3 regions of the Pseudoxanthomonas sp. CCNWLY206-1 genome follow, and region 1 is predicted to be linked to each of the others. Evidence: riboswitches for the same ligand, from Rfam matches in the RefSeq annotation. Region 1 holds a riboswitch; each other region holds the start of a gene.

The links. Region 1 has a riboswitch for cobalamin ahead of btuB (TonB-dependent vitamin B12 receptor). Riboswitches for the same ligand answer to the same signal wherever they lie in the genome.
Region 2: linked by a shared signal. The riboswitch ahead of AADW18_RS13000 (ribonucleoside-diphosphate reductase subunit alpha) and the one ahead of btuB (TonB-dependent vitamin B12 receptor) in region 1 are both predicted to bind cobalamin.
Region 3: linked by a shared signal. The riboswitch ahead of metE (5-methyltetrahydropteroyltriglutamate--homocysteine S-methyltransferase) and the one ahead of btuB (TonB-dependent vitamin B12 receptor) in region 1 are both predicted to bind cobalamin.

The regions. Positions count from the first base shown of each region.
Region 1 is NZ_JBDKXI010000006.1:208,194-213,435, forward strand. It holds gene dinB (DNA polymerase IV) at 1-617, shown strand, start outside; gene btuB (TonB-dependent vitamin B12 receptor) at 1,012-2,919, opposite strand; cobalamin riboswitch at 3,034-3,254, opposite strand; gene AADW18_RS14910 (TfoX/Sxy family protein) at 3,453-3,836, opposite strand; gene AADW18_RS14915 (GAF domain-containing protein) at 3,833-4,318, opposite strand; gene bioD (dethiobiotin synthase) at 4,462-5,130, shown strand.
Region 2 is NZ_JBDKXI010000005.1:182,730-187,971, forward strand. It holds gene AADW18_RS13000 (ribonucleoside-diphosphate reductase subunit alpha) at 1-1,275, opposite strand, end outside; cobalamin riboswitch at 1,563-1,784, opposite strand; gene AADW18_RS13005 (response regulator transcription factor) at 2,044-2,886, opposite strand; gene AADW18_RS13010 (fructosamine kinase family protein) at 3,191-4,003, shown strand; gene AADW18_RS13015 (NAD-dependent deacylase) at 4,078-4,848, opposite strand; gene zapE (cell division protein ZapE) at 4,915-5,242, opposite strand, start outside.
Region 3 is NZ_JBDKXI010000005.1:174,845-180,086, forward strand. It holds gene AADW18_RS12975 (hypothetical protein) at 102-653, opposite strand; gene AADW18_RS12980 (FAD-dependent oxidoreductase) at 650-2,194, opposite strand; cobalamin riboswitch at 2,490-2,734, shown strand; gene metE (5-methyltetrahydropteroyltriglutamate--homocysteine S-methyltransferase) at 2,927-5,203, shown strand.

The DNA of each region.
Region 1 (5,242 bases):
CCTCCGATTGGCGCAAGCCGGACGGTCTGTTCGTCGTGCGTCCGCACCAGGTGGAAGGCTTCCTGACGCCGTTGCCGGTTGGCTGCATTCCGGGCGTCGGCAAGGTGATGCTGGGCAAGTTGCAGGCGCTGGGCATCGAGACCGTGGGTGATCTGCGTGCCTTGCCGCGAGAGGAACTGGAACAACGATTCGGCAGCTTCGGCGGCAGTCTGTTCCGGCGCGCACGCGGTATCGATGAGCGGCCGGTGGAACCGAATCAACCGGTGCAGTCGATCTCCTCCGAAGACACGTTCGCCCGCGACCTGCCGATCGGCGAACTGGGCGAAGCGATTCGACAACTGGCGGGAAAAACCTGGGAAGCCACGCGCAAGACCGAGCGCGTGGGCCATACCGTGGTGCTGAAACTCAAGACCGCGCAGTTCCGCATTCTTACCCGCAGCTTTACGCCCGACGTTCCGCCCGCCTCGGTCGAAGAATTCACCACTATCGCGCTGTCGCTGCGCGACCGCGTGGACCTGCCGCCGGACACGCTTTACCGGTTGGTGGGTGTGGGATTGTCGGGATTCCGCGAGCGCGAAGAAGTGGTGGAGCAGGGCTCGTTGTTCGATGCCGTGTAGAGCGGATTAATTCCTTTGTAAGCCTTGTGTGGTTCGTCGCTTTTGTAGGAGCGGCGTCCCGCCGCGAGCTCTTCCCAACAGATCGCGTAAGAACGAAGCCCTCCGTTCGCCACCCGGACGCGCTGCGGCGCGCTCTTGAACGCGCATGTTGAGCGGTAATCGGGGCGCGGAGCGGCGTCCCGCCGCGAGCTCTTCCCATCAGATCGCGTAGAAGCGAAGAGCTCGCGCCGGGAACGGTGCAAAGCGATAAACCAACCTTGTGGGAGCGACGTGAGTCGCGACGTTGATGTTTCCGGTCGCGACTCACGTCGCTCCCACACGATGAGTGCGTGCAAACAACCACGAGAAAAAAGCCCGGCCGAAGCCGGGCTGATATAAACAAGGGAAACGCGGATCAATCCTGCGCCTGATACCGCAGGCTCAATCCATACTCACGACCGCGCTGGTTGTACCAAGCCACGGTTTCATATTCGCGGTCGAACACATTGTTGGCGCGCGCCTGCAACGTCCACTCATCGTTGATCGCGTACTCCACCCGCAGATCGAGCGTGCCATAGCCCGCCAGACGCACCTGGTTGGCGGCATCGTCGTAGCGGTGGCTGGCACCGACCAGGGTGGTGCCGATGCGGAAATCGCCGAAGCGGCGATCGATATCGATGCGGCCGGTATTACGTGCGCGGCGGGCCAGCAGGTTATCGTAGTTGAGGTTGTCCGCGCCGGTCGGCGTGGTGCGCGTACGATTGCGCGGATCCGCGTGGCTCAGTTGAGTGGAAATATCGAAGCCGGCGATCTGCGTATCGAAAGTGAATTCGGCACCGCGGATACGCGCCTTGTCGATGTTGTTCGGCAGGAAGATGCTGGAGTCATAAGAAACCAGATCGTCCACGCGATTCTCGAACACGTTGAAGGTCCAGTTCCAGCTGTCCGCGTACTGTGCGACACCCACGTTCAGGCTTTTGGACGATTCCGGTTTCAGATCAGGATTGCCGAAGAAGGGGTAGTACAGGTCGTTGATCGTCGGCGCCTTGAAACCAGTGGCGTAGCTGGCCGTCAGCTTCAGGCCCTTGCCCAGCGACAGGCCATAGCCAACGCTGCCGGTGGCGTGATCGCCGAACTGTTCGTTATCGTCCTGGCGCAGGCTGGCCTGCAGTTGGTGCTTGCCAAACGTGCCTTGGTATTCGACGAAGCCGGCTTTGTTGTCGCGGCTGGTGCCGGTGAATTCGGTATCGCTCTTCACCACGTCGTCCTGCCAATCCAGGCCGGCCGTCAACAGTTGCCCTTCCGCCAGGCCGAAGTCGGCTTGCAACGACGCCATGTCGCGGCGTGTCTGGAAGACGCCCATGAACAGTTCATCCAGATAATCGTCCGAATGATCCTTGTTGCGGCCGACCGACAGCACCACGTTCAACTTGTCCGAAGGTGCGTAACGCAGCTTGCCGCCGATCACCTGCTGCAAAGTTTCCGAACGATTGACGAAGCTTCCGTCGTACTCGTTCTCGCCGTCGGCGTTGAGGAAATTGCCTTCCAGCGTCCAGGCATTGCCGAAGCGCAAACCGCCGCGCACATTCAACGACACGTTGCGATAACCATCGTGGTCGGGCTCGTCGGTGAAGCAGCCGGCGCCGAAAGGATTGGCTGAATCACCGGCGGTGCCCCGGCACGCATTGATGCCGTCGGTCTTCTGGTAGGCCGCGCTGGCGCCCAACCAAGCACGTTCGCCGCCATAGCTGAAACCACCGCTGGCTTCGCGCAGGTTGTTGCTGCCGCCACCAACGCGGAAGTTGCGCGACAAGCCCTTGCCGCCACGACGGGTGAAGATCTGGATGACGCCGCCAATGGCTTCCGAACCATAGAGACTGGAACGTGGACCACGCACGATTTCAACGCGTTCGATCTGATCGATCGGCAGGTCCTGTAGCGCGGGCAGGCCGGCGGTGGCGGAGCCGATGCGGACACCATCGATCAGCACCAGCACGTGATCCGATTCGGTCCCGCGCAAATTGAGTGTGGTGATCTTGCCCAGGCCGCCCTGATTGGAAAAGCCGACACCGGCGCGGCCGCGCAGCAATTCCGACAGCGATCGTGCCTGGCTGCGTTCGATCTCGGCGCGGCCGATCACCTGCGCCGGTACCAGGCTGTCCCGCACCGAGACTTCAGTGCGGGTGCCGGTGACGATCACTTCGTCCAGATCGGTCGCATTGTCGTCAGTGATGCTGTCGCCGCTTTGCGCAGCCGCCACAACGGGAAGGCCCAGCGCGATGGCCAGAGAAAGGGTACGGAAAGCCGGAAACCGGAACGACATGAATCAACTCCATCGCGCACAAGCGCATAGCGGAACGTGGAGTCGCGAGGAAAAAGGGAAAGCGAGCGAACGGTGCGCACGCGGCGCACGGCACGCCGCGACGCCCTCCGCATCGCAACCAGTGAGCTCCAAGGCCGGTCTCCGGGCTTGCGAATGAGCGCGCTATCGCGCTCGACCTTGGCGCCTTCCCGTGCGTCGCACAGTGGCGGTTGCCTTGGTGCTACTCGCTTACCGTTGCGGGGGCAGCGCCGGAATTGCCTGTTTGGCTCACCGGCTTCCCGTTTCAACCCGATGGCGAGATCCGCCAGCAGGTCACCTTGAAGCGCCGAGATTATAGGCGCAGATGTGCTTGTGCGGGGAACAACGTGCCCGGCTCAGCGTGCCCGGCTCTACAGAGGCGCGGATGAACTCCTTGTGGGAGCGATGTAAGTCGCGACGTTGATATTTCCGGTCGCGACTTACATCGCTCCCACAGGATGGTCATGCCGACACTGCCGCTATGACAGGCTGACAGCCAACGTAAGATCCTTGGCTCAGTCGTCGCTGTCGCCGCCGCCGCTGGGGGAATCGAACATGTCGAACGACGGCGCGGCGCCTTCGTCATCCTGGGAGCCCTGCGTCGTGGTTACCGGCGCAGCGGCGGGCCGCCCGCGCGGCGGAGGCAGCAGCGCGGCGGCGGCATCGTAGGCCACCAGCAGTTCGCCGCGGCGGTGCTCCGGCAGCTGCTGCCAATGGCAATCCAGCAACGCGCCTTCCAATGCGTACAGCAGGTTGAGACTGGGACGGAAGCCGGCGCGCTTGACCCGCATGAAGGCTTCCACCGATCCGACCGCGGCCAGGTCTTCTCCCGTCCGCAGGCCCACCTGTCGCAGCCATGCGGCCGACTTCGGGCCGATATTGCGCAGTTTGACGGTCATGCCAGCGATTCCAGGAATGCCTGGGCGATGGCTTCCAGGCCCTGCTGGTCTTCCTCGTCGAAGCGGCCGACGCGTGGACTATCCAGATCGAACACCCCGATCAAGCGATCGTCCTTCACCAGTGGCACCACCAGTTCCGACCGCGACGCCGCATCGCAGGCGATATGGCCGGGAAAGGCGTCGACGTCTTCCACACGCTGTGTCTGGCGGGTACGTGCCGCGGCGCCGCAGACGCCCTTGTCCAAAGCGATGCGCACACAGGCCGGCAATCCCTGGAAGGGGCCCACCACCAGCTCGTTGCCATCGTAGAAATAGAACCCGACCCAATTCAGATCCGGCAGCGAGTGATACGCCAGCGCCGACAGATTGGCGGCGTTGGCGATGCGGTCGGTTTCACCGGCTACCAGCGCGCGCGCCTGGGCCAGCAGCTGCGCGTACTGTTCCGGCTTGCTGCCGGTCAAAGTCTGGTTGGCGAATGACATTGCTTGATTTTAGCCCTTTATGGATGGCCCGGCGGTGCGCGGTCTTATCATGGCCCGATGCATAGGAAGAACAACGCAGTAATGGTGGGAATACGGACGCAAGCGGACCTGGACGTTCGGTTTTGCCCGCGGCGAGGTGAAAAGTGAATAGCGTCTTCGTCACCGGCACCGACACCGGCGCGGGCAAGACAATGGCGAGCACCGCTTTGCTGCATGCCTTGCGTGCCCAAGGACTGCACGCCGTAGGCATGAAACCCGTCGCCAGCGGTTGCGATGCGACTGCGGAGGGTTGGCGCAACGAAGATGCTCTGGCCCTGCAGTCCGCCAGCGATCCGGTGCCGGCCTACGTCGATCTCAACCCCTACGCCTTGCCACAACCACTGGCGCCGGAGATCGCCGCGTGCGAAGCGGGTGTGGAGATCACGCTGGAGCCCATCCTTGCCGCCTTCGAACGACTACGCGCGCAAGCCGACGTGATCGTCGTGGAAGGCGTAGGCGGTTGGGCCGCGCCGCTGACCGCAACGCTGGACCAGCGCCATCTGGTGGAAGCACTGGGCTTGCCGGTGGTGCTGGTGATCGGCATGCGCCTGGGCTGCCTGAACCACGCGCGGCTCACCGCGCGCGCGGTGCTGGCGGATGGCGCCAGGCTGGTGGGCTGGATCGCCAACGAGGTAGACCCGCAGATGGAACGCCGCGATGAAAACTTCGCGCTGTTGCAATCGCGGATGCCGGTGCCTTGTTGGGGTCGTCTTCCGTATGCGCCAGCGGCGGATGCGCGTGCGCTGGCGCGGTACCTGACTCTGCCCCCGTAGCGTGCGCTGCGCGCGCGGTGGGTCTGAGGCTGAGCTGCCAATTGGCTCAAGTCTGAGTAATACAAAGGTTCTCCGCATCGTCATCCCAGCGAAAGCTGGGATCCATTGGCTT
Region 2 (5,242 bases), on a different contig from region 1:
CGTGCACAGATTGGACAGGTGGATCACATTGCCAGCGCGCAACGTCTGGTTGCTGGCGCGGTTGCATTTGTCCTTGAACGTCATCCAACCGTTCCCGGTCTGTGCCAGCGTGCGCATCATGCGGCCATAGAGCTCGCGTGCCTTGATCGACTTGATCGCCTTGCCCTGCGCTTCGGCTTGTTCGTACGCGCGCTCGAATGCTTCGCCATACAGATCAGTGAACTCCGGCACGACGCGCGGATCGAACAGCGACCAGTCCGCATCGGCTTCCACCCGCTTCATGAAAAGATCCGGCACCCAATTGGCCAGGTTGAGGTTATGGGTGCGGCGCGCTTCGTCGCCCGTGTTCTCGCGCAGCTCCAAAAACTCCTCGACGTCGGCATGCCACGGTTCCAGATATACGCAAGCCGCGCCCTTGCGCTTGCCGCCCTGGTTCACCGCCGCCACAGAGGAATCCAGCGTCTTCAGCCACGGCACGATGCCGTTGGAATGGCCGTTGGTGGATTTGATCAGCGAGCCCCGCGAACGCACGCGCGTATAGCTGACGCCGATGCCGCCGCTGAACTTGGAAAGCTGCGCGATGTCGCCGTACTTCTGGTAGATGGATTCCAGCGAGTCCTGCGGCGAATCCAACAGGAAGCAACTCGACAGCTGCTCATGCGTGGTGCCGGAGTTGAACAATGTCGGCGAACTGGGCAGGTAATCCAGGTTGCCCATGCGGCGGTACAGCGCCAAGGCCTCCGTTACGTCTTCGCTCAATGCGCAGGCGATGCGCAGGAAGAACTGCTGCGGCGTCTCGATCACCTTGCGCGTGTGCGGGTGACGCAGCAGGTAGCGGTCGTACAGCGTGCGCAAACCGAAATAGTCGAACTGCAGATCCAGCGACGCATCCAACGCATCATTGAGCTTGCGCGCATTGGTCTGCACGAACCCGAGCAGGCGTTCGTTGATCAGGCCGACCTCATGGCCGCGCGTGATCGATTGCGAGAACGCATGGATTTCCTGTCCCGTCACTTCCTTGGTGATGTACCCCGCCAGCAGGCGTGCGGCCAGGCGGCTGTACTCGGGTTCCTCGGCGGTCAGCAGCGCGGCGGTACGGATGGACAACTCGTCCAGTTCGCGGGTGCTGGCGCCGTCGTACAAACCGGAGATGGTGCGCGTGGCGACGCGCATCGGATCGATGGCGTGCAGCCCTTCGCAGTTGCGCTGCACCGCGCGCACGATCTTGTTCAAGTCCACCGGTTCGCGGCTGCCGTTGCGCTTGGTCACGCTCATCGCGGTGGCGGTGGGTGGCGGCGTCAGCAGGAACGTATTGTTGACGGACGGGTCTTCGCCGGTGGCAACGGCCACGGCGGCCGCATCGGTCTGGGACAGGGTCTGATTCACGGGTATTCCTCCATGCGATGCACGCAGCGGCCCGTCCCTCGCAGGGCAGCGCAGGGCCGGTGAATCGACAGGATGGGAAAGCGGCGTCGCAAGGTCAGCGACAGCGGAGGTTCCGCGGCTGGCCTTGCTTCACCAGCCATCTCCCCCCGGAGATTCCGCGGCCGGCACCGCGCGGTGTGCTTCGCGCGGCTGTCGGCAGGTCTTCGGACTCGTGGACGCGGAAAGCTTCTGCTTTCCCCCTAGCCCGCCGCTTCCCAAGGTCCGTGCCTCAGTGCCAATGGCGAGTTCGTTTCCACATACCGCTGCGGGGCAGTGCCGGAATTGGCTCCTCAGAGCCGCACCGGCTTCCCTTTTCATCCAGCGGTGTGGTCGCTGGAACCGACGGGCACAACATAGTGTGGTGTCACCTATCAGTCAACACCAAATGTAGTGTGGAACAGAAATGTTTTCGCGAGGAGGGTTTCACGACGGTCGTCGCCTATGAGATCAAATCAGAATCGAGATGAGGTCATGGGGAAGGCGGCAGTGATTCGAAAAGCCACTGTAGGAGCGGCGTCCCGCCGCGAGCTCTTCGCTTTTATCGCGATCTGAGGAAAGAGCTCGCGGCGGGACGCCGCTCCTACGTGTATGAGAATGGTAGATCGCGATCGCGAAAAACTACCCCGAAGTAAGCACATACCCCGTGCCGCGAACCGCGCGCAGGGGGAAATCCTCTCCCGATAACTTGCTGGCTTTCTGGCGCAGGCGGTGGACGATCACTTCCAGCCGGTGCGGATCGAAATCGTAGATGTTGTGGGTGAAACGGGCGACGAGTTCTTCCCTGGATATAACGTTATCTGGGCGGGCAATAAGCGGCTCGATCAAGACGCGTTCGTTACCGGTGATATGTACCCGTACGCCGCCGGGCGATATCAACGCCCAGCCTTCCGGATCCAGGCGCCAGGTCCTTGGGGCTTCTGCCGCCGTGGTCGGCGGCGTATGGGAAGCCATCTGTCTTCGCAGCACGCTGCGCAGCGTTGCTGCCAGCAGTTCCATGTCGATTGGCTTGAGCAAATAAGCATCCGCGCCATCGTTCAGTCCCTGGACGTACTGCGCCTTGGTGTGCCCACCACCGGTCAGCATCACGATGCCCGCATCGGTCGCCTCGCGCAGGTTCCGGGTCAGCGTGAAGCCGCTCTCGTCCGGCAGGCCGATGTCCACGAGGAATAGGGAAAAGCATTGCGTAAGGACGGCGCGATACGTCTCCTTGGCGCTTCCCACGCCCGTCACGCTCCTGAAACCGCAATCACGCAGCCCGGGAATCAGGATCTGTTCCCGCATTTCCTCATGGTCTTCGACGACCAGGATGCTCTGTTGGTGAATGGTTGCGTTGTCTTCCCGCTGCGTTCGCCGCCCTTGGCCGAACCGCGGGGCTGTGCCATCGCTTCTGTCGCGCCCGTGACCTCTGATGAGGCCGTGCGTTCCGCTGCCGCACGTGTCCTGCAACTTGACCCTTCTCAAAACACTTTCCCCTGTGGATCGCTACGCACGCACGCGCCGGGCCGTCCGTCTTCCTCCCATGTCCCGCGTAAACGCGAATACATAAATGAGAGTCTTCCGAGATTTTCGGGCGTGTAATCCCAACTACTGGTTGTTAGCTTGTGATGAAAAAAATGCAAGCACAAGGGCAAAGCCGCGTATTTTCCGCGTCGGATTTCCAAGAATCCTACCGGCGTCTCAAAGTTGAAGCGCCACCGCTCAGACCTTGCAGACTCGGAAAAAATTACGAAAAGATTATCCGCGGGCGTCAGTACACAATCGCCGCATGGATGCGTCCCTCCGCTCACGTATCGAAACCTTGGCCGATGGGTTGCACTGGCAGGCGCTCGAAGACGGCCAACACGCGGTGATCAAACGTCGCCGCTCGGCGCAGGCTGGATTCTTCGCCATGGAAGCGCATGGACTGACGTTGCTGGCAACCGTGGGCGGCCTACGTGTCCCGCGGGTGCATGCGGTGGCGGAAGATGCTTTGGTGATCGAGAATTTGGGGCGCGGTCGGCCTGGCAGCGCCGCATGGGAGCGCGCGGGCCGCGCCCTGGCGCGTCAGCACCGATGCACTGCGGAAGAATTCGGGCTGGATCGCGACGGCTGGTGCGGCGACAGTGCCCAACGCAATACACGCATGCAGGATGGCTGGCGCTTTTTCGCCGAATGCCGGTTGTTACCGCAGACACGGCGTGCGCGTGATGCCGGACTGCTCGGTGCCAACGATAGTTCGAATGTGGAGCGGATCTGCGCCGAGTTACCTGCGTTGATTCCAAAGCAGCCACCGGCGTTGCTGCATGGCGACCTGTGGCTGGGCAATCTGCATCCCTGCGCCGACGGTGAACTGGCGTTGATCGACGCTGGCGCCGTGCACTACGGCTGGGCGGAAGCCGATCTGGCGATGCTGACATTGTTTGGCGAACCGCCTGCGGTGTTCTTCGATGCGTATCAGTCGGAAGCAGGCATCGGCAGCGATTGGCGCGAACGCATTCCGGTCTACAACCTCTACCACCTGCTCAATCATCTCAACCTGTTCGGCAGCAGCTACTTGCAGGCCGTGCGCAATGCCATGAGCCGTGCAGGAACCGCGTGACACCGTCATGTAAGACGCACCTATGCATGTAGGAGCGGCGTCCCGCCGCTCCTACATGGGCATGGGATTCTGTTTTAACCACCCATCTCTTTCAGCAGAAGCGGCAATGCATCCGCCGCGGTCGTGCGCCAATGCATGTCCACGTGCGGTGTGAGCGCGGTGTCGTCGGGGTTGATCTCCACCACCTTCGCGCCGTGTTGCTGGGCCACCGCGGGCAGGCCCGCGGCAGGGTAGACCAGGCCGGAGGTGCCGATGACCAGCATCAGGTCGCAACGGTCCGCGGCGGCTTCCGCGCGTGCCCAGGCGTACTCGGGCAGGGCTTCACCAAACCACACGACGCCCGGGCGGATATCGCCGCCACAATGAGGGCAGGTGGGCGGCGTCAGACGCAGCACGGCTGCTTGCGGTTTCATCGGGTCCAAAGGAGCCGTATAGGGTTGCGCGCAGTCGAAGCAGCGCAAGGCGAACAGGCTGCCATGCACGTGTGCGGACACTTGGCTGCCGGCGCGTTCGTGCAGGTCATCGACGTTCTGCGTCACCAGCGTGATGCTGGCACGCGTGGCCAATCGGGCCAGCGCAACATGTCCGGCATGCGGTTTGGCATGCCGCACCATGGCCATCCGCCAGCGGTACCAACCCCAGACCAGCGCTTTGTCGGCACGCCAGGCGTCGGCCGTCGCCAACTGCTGCGGATCGAACTGCGACCACAGGCTGTTGTGTTGTCCGCGAAACGTGGGGATGCCACTTTCGGCGGACATGCCGGCGCCGGTCAGGATAGCGACGGAATCCGCCTCGGCGATCAGCGGGACGAGGGTTTTTACTATGTCGTGGGTGGTGTGGGGCATTTGCGGGGAGTTTATTCTTACGGTCGCGACTCACGTCGCTCCCACAGGTGGGTTATGAGGCGTGCTTCACGCTTTGTGTTCGGTGGCGAGATATTCGGTGCTTTGCATTTCGATCAGGCGTGAGGCGGTGCGTTCGAACGCACCTTGCAAACGGGTGCCGGAGTACAGCGCCGTTGGCGGTGCGGCGGCAGTGCAGACCAGGTTGACGTGGCGGTCGTAGAGCTCGTCGATCAAGTTGACGAAGCGACGCGCGGCGTCTTCGTTGCTGCGGTCGAAGGGTGGGATGCCACCCAGTAGAACGGTGTGGAACTCGCGCGCGATCTCGATGTAGTCGCTGGTGCCGCGAGGCCCTTCGCAGAGCGCGGCGAAATCGAACCAGGCGCTGCCCTTGCCT
Region 3 (5,242 bases), on a different contig from region 1:
CGACCGGCATCTTTCGGCGCGCGGAATGCTGCTGACATATGCCGCCTTTGCCGCGGGATTGTGTGCGGCAAGCCTGGTGCGGCAACGACGCGCGGGACGGCTCACCATGCATGGCGAAGCCTCCGTCCACGCGCCGCCCAGGCAGCGCGGAATTCCAGCAGCGCCGGCAGAACGCACAACAGCAGCGCCGGCGCCAGCACCAAGAACCAGACCGCAGCCGCGAAAGGTGGCTGGCGCGCCACGAGCGTCCATCCGCGCTGCCAGGCCGCCGGCCACTCCGACCCCAGCAGGATCCCGAAAGCGATGATCGGCGCCATGTCCAGGATGCTGTGCACGTGCTGCTCGATCGGCGAGATAACGCGACGGCCAAAGGCCTGCCGCGTGTCCAGATAACCGAACACCGCATGCAGGGCCACGAGCAGCATTTCGATCGACAGCAGCGACAAGCTTGGCGCCAGCGCTAACCACAACACCAGCCCTGAACCGATGACAGCCAGCTGCAGCAAATGCATCCCCGATTCCCTGAGTCCTGAGGTACGCGGCAGATCGGTGCGCCAGTGGCACAGGAAATCGCCTGCACCGGCCAGCAGCCACAGCAGATAGCCGCCGTAGATCAGCGCTTGCGGCGAAGCTTCGATCACAGTGTCAATCACGAAGCGATGGCGGCGTCTTCCAGTTCGAACGACGCCAAAGGCGCCTCCGCCGGTCCGTTGAGCACCTTTCCGCTGACCGCATCGAAGCGCGAACCATGGCAGGGGCAATCCCAGGATTTTTCGGTGGCGCTCCAACGGACGGCACAGCCCAGGTGCGTGCATCGTGCGGAATAGGCATGCAACGCCCCGCTGCCATCGCGATAGACCGCGACGCGATGGAAACCACGCCGGATCACCGCGCCATCGCCCAATGCCAGTTCGTCCAGCCGCTGCTGATCGCCAGGCGCGATCCAGTCGCGATACTGCAGCACCACGTTGGCGTTCTCGCGCATCCATTCGCCGGCGCTCTTCACGATCTTGCGACGCGGATCGTACAACTCGGCCCAAGGATTCTCTCGGCCCTGAATCAGGTCGCTGATCAACAGTCCGGCGATGGTGCCGTGGGTGATGCCGTTGCCCGAATCGCCGGTGGCGACATACACGTTGTCCATGCCGCCCGCGTCCGCCCCGATGAACGCCAGGCCGTCGGCGGGTTCAATGATCTGGCCGGACCAGGCATGGGTGAATCCGGTAACGGCGGGAAAGCGCTCGCGCGTCCATTCCTGCAGCCGGACATAGGCCGTCGGGTCGTCTTCCTGTCCGGTCTTGTGGTCTTCGCCGCCAACGATGACAACCACTTCATCCGGGTTATCGCCGGGATCATGCAGGCGGACGTAGTGATAAGGATCACCGTCATCCCACATCAACGCATCGGGCACGGCGCCTCGCGGTGCGCGTCCGGCAACCACATAGGTTCGATACGCCGCCTGCTTGGTGTGCAGGGCGACCGTTTCGTGGAAAGGTACGTTGGTGGCGACGACAACGGCGGCGGCCGCTATCCGCTCACCGGTGTCCAAAACCAGCGCCGGTGACGCACCGCCTTGCACTTCGCCGACGCGCGCGCGGTGGAACCGCACGCCGCTGGCCTGTGCCGTTTCCGCCAGCGTCAGGAGATAGCTGGCGATATCGACGCGGGCCTGGTCCTCGAATCGAAGGATCGGGCCGAATCCTGGCAGTTCGGGCAGTCCTTCTTCCAGGTAGTCGACGCGCAAACCGGCGCGGCGCGCGGCGCGCAGCTCCTGCTGTAGCGGCTTGCAGCTGCCGTCATGCGGGAACAGAAACCCGGGTACTCGCTGGAACCCGCAATCGCGCAGTGCAGACGTCGCGATGTCTTCGATCCAGTCGATCGCGGCAACATGGCTGGCCGCCGCCAACCGCGCACCGACTTCGCCGTGCCAGCGCGCCAGTTGATAGAAGCGATCATCCAGCGCCGAAGCCAAGTGCGCGGTTGTCCGCAGTGTTTCGCCTTCGCCCAATCCTTGGCGATCTATCACGGTGACCTGCCGCCCTTCGCGCGCCAGGCAAACCGCGGTGCTCAGCCCGGCAATACCCGCGCCGATAACCACCACGTCCTGTTGCCCAACGGGCGCCCTGTCCACGAAGTGCGCCTCGGTAAACCCGGTCAACGAACCCCAGACAGGAAGCGTGCGCGCCGTCGTCATCGTTGTTACCTCCCAGGCGAACGCCATCACCGTTTTGTAGGAAGGCGTGTGCTTATCGATGTATTGGCAGCCCCACAGTGCGCAACGCGGCGTGGAAGAGAAGTGAATGCGAAAGACGGCGCGAGCCGCCACGACAGCTAGCGCGCAAGTTCCATATGCGAATTCCTTGGTAGGAGCAGCGTCCCGCCGCGAGCTTTTTGCCCGTTTTACCGTTTGCACGGAAGAGCCCGCGGCGGAGACACCGCTCCCACAAAGACGCCACATATCAGGCGCTTGACGCCAGCGCACAAGCGGCGTAATTTGCGCCTGCCGAGGTTTCCATCTCTTCATCCGGATGTAGAGATGGAATTGAAAGGGAAGCCGGTGCGGGGCCTGTCTGCCCCAATTCCGGCGCTGCCCCGCAGCGGTATTTGGAAACGAACTTCGCCAATCGCACTGATCCTCGCGGATCGGGAAGCGGCGAATAGTAGGTTCGCGTTTCGCAACAGCGCAACGCGTCGTCCATGAGCCCGAAGACCTGCCCCGGCCGGAAGACCTAACCATCTTCCGCTTGACCTGGAACTTCCGAGGGGAAGCACCGGGAACGCCCGCGTGCGACTGCCCGTGTGCGATTCCCTGCGCGTTGCTAAAGCGGTTCCGGTTCGCCCGCGGGGGCGGAGGTCGTTGCGCGGTGGTTCGATCAGCGCGCCGTTCCTTCGTTTCTCATCCGAAAAACGCATGAGGAAACGCACCATGACCCAAGTAACCACGCTCGGCTTTCCCCGCATCGGCGGCAAGCGAGAACTGAAACGCGCACTGGAAGCCTACTGGCAAGACGATACGCAAGGGCAAGCGCTGCTGGCTACCGCGCGCGAGCTGCGGCAGCGCCATTGGAACCTGCAGCAGCAGGCCGGTGCGGACACCGTGCCTTGCAATGACTTCTCGTTGTACGACCACGTGTTGGATACCGCATTCCTGTTCGACGCCATTCCTGGCGCCTACCGCGCATTGGCCGATGCCGATCCGTTGGCGGGCTACTTTGCCCTCGCACGCGGCAGGCAAAAGGATGGTGTCGACCTGCGGGCACTGGAGATGACCAAATGGTTCGACACCAACTACCACTACCTTGTGCCGGAACTGCACGCGCAGCAGGCGTTTCGCCTGCGCGGCGAAAAACCCGTCGCCGAGCTTTTGGAAGCTGTTGCGCAGGGCCATCGCGCCCGACCGGTGCTGCTGGGTCCGGTGAGTTTCCTGCGGTTGTCCAAGACGGTGGATGGCAGCGAGCCGCTGGCGCTGTTGGACAAACTGCTACCCGTGTATGCGGAACTATTGACCAAGTTGAAGCGCGCTGGCGCCGAGTGGGTGCAGATCGACGAGCCCTGCCTGGTGCTGGATTTGAGTGCTGCCGAACAGGCCGCGTATCGCGCGGCCTATGCGGCACTGGCCGATGTCGAACGGCCGCAACTGCTGCTGGCCACCTATTTCGGCAAGCTGGCGGACAATCTCTCGCTGACGGCAACGCTTCCCGTCGATGGTTTGCACATCGACCTTGTGCGCGGCCTGGATCAGCTGGACGACGTACTGAAAGTGCTGCCGAAGGGGCGCGTGCTATCGGCGGGTTTGATCGACGGCCGCAATGTCTGGCGGACCAATCTGGAAAACGCGCTGATCCTGGCGAAATATGCGCAAGGCCACGTCGGCGAAGAGCATCTGTGGCTGTCGCCTTCGTGCTCGTTGCTGCACGTTCCGATCGACGTCAGCGGCGAAACCGGCCTGGATACCGAACTACGCGACTGGCTGGCATTCGCGCGGCAGAAACTGGAAGAACTGCGTACGCTCGCCGACGCGCTGGACGGCGTCGCGACCGCTGGCGCCGCATTGGCGCTGGCGCGCGAACGCCAGGAATCGCGCCGGCGTTCGCCACGCGTGCATCGTCCCGAAGTGGCGGCACGCCTGGCCGGATTGGACCGTGGCGCGTCCCGGCGCTCATCGCCGCATGATGTACGCCGCGCACGGCAGGAGGCATGGCTGAGATTGCCGGCTTATCCGACCACGACGATAGGCTCATTTCCGCAGACGCCGGAAGTCCGCCATGCACGTGCGCAGAACAAGGCGGGGAAGCTCTCGGATGCGGACTACGACGCTTTCATCGCCGCCGAAATCGCGCGCTGCATCCAGGTGCAGGAAGAGATCGGCCTGGATGTGCTGGTCCATGGCGAGTTCGAGCGCAACGACATGGTGGAATACTTCGGCGAACAGCTCGATGGCTTCGCCTTCACCCACAACGGTTGGGTGCAGAGCTACGGTTCTCGCTGCGTCAAGCCGCCGATCATCTACGGCGACGTGCAGCGCCCGGCTCCCATGACGGTGCGCTGGACGCAGCATGCGCAATCGCTGACCACCCGCCCGATGAAAGGCATGCTGACCGGTCCGGTGACGGTGCTGCAATGGTCTTTTGTCCGCGACGACCAAGCGCGCGCCGACACCTGCCGGCAGATTGCCCTGGCATTACGCGATGAAGTGAACGACCTGGAGGCCGTGGGCATAGGTGTCATCCAGATCGACGAACCAGCATTGCGCGAGGGCCTGCCGCTGCGGCGCGGCGATTGGTCCACTTACCTGGCGTGGGCGGTGGAATGCTTCCGCATTACCGCGTCGGGCGTGGCCGACGAAACCCAGATCCACACCCATATGTGCTACGCGGAATTCAACGACATCATCGAAGCGGTGGCGGCGATGGATGCCGACGTCATCTCCATCGAGACATCGCGCTCGCGCATGGAACTGCTGGAAGCGTTCGTGAAATTCCGCTATCCGAACCAGATTGGTCCCGGCGTCTACGACATCCATTCGCCCAGGGTTCCCGACGGCGGCGAAATGCGCGCGCTGCTGCAGAAAGCCCGAGAAGTGCTGGCGCCGGAACAGATATGGGTGAACCCCGACTGCGGATTGAAAACCCGCGGCTGGCCGGAAGCCCAAGCCGCGCTACTGGCGATGGTGTCGGCCGCCAAGGCGATGCGGGCCGCCTAGGCAAGCCAAGCTTCCTGTGGGAGCGACGTAAGTCGCGAC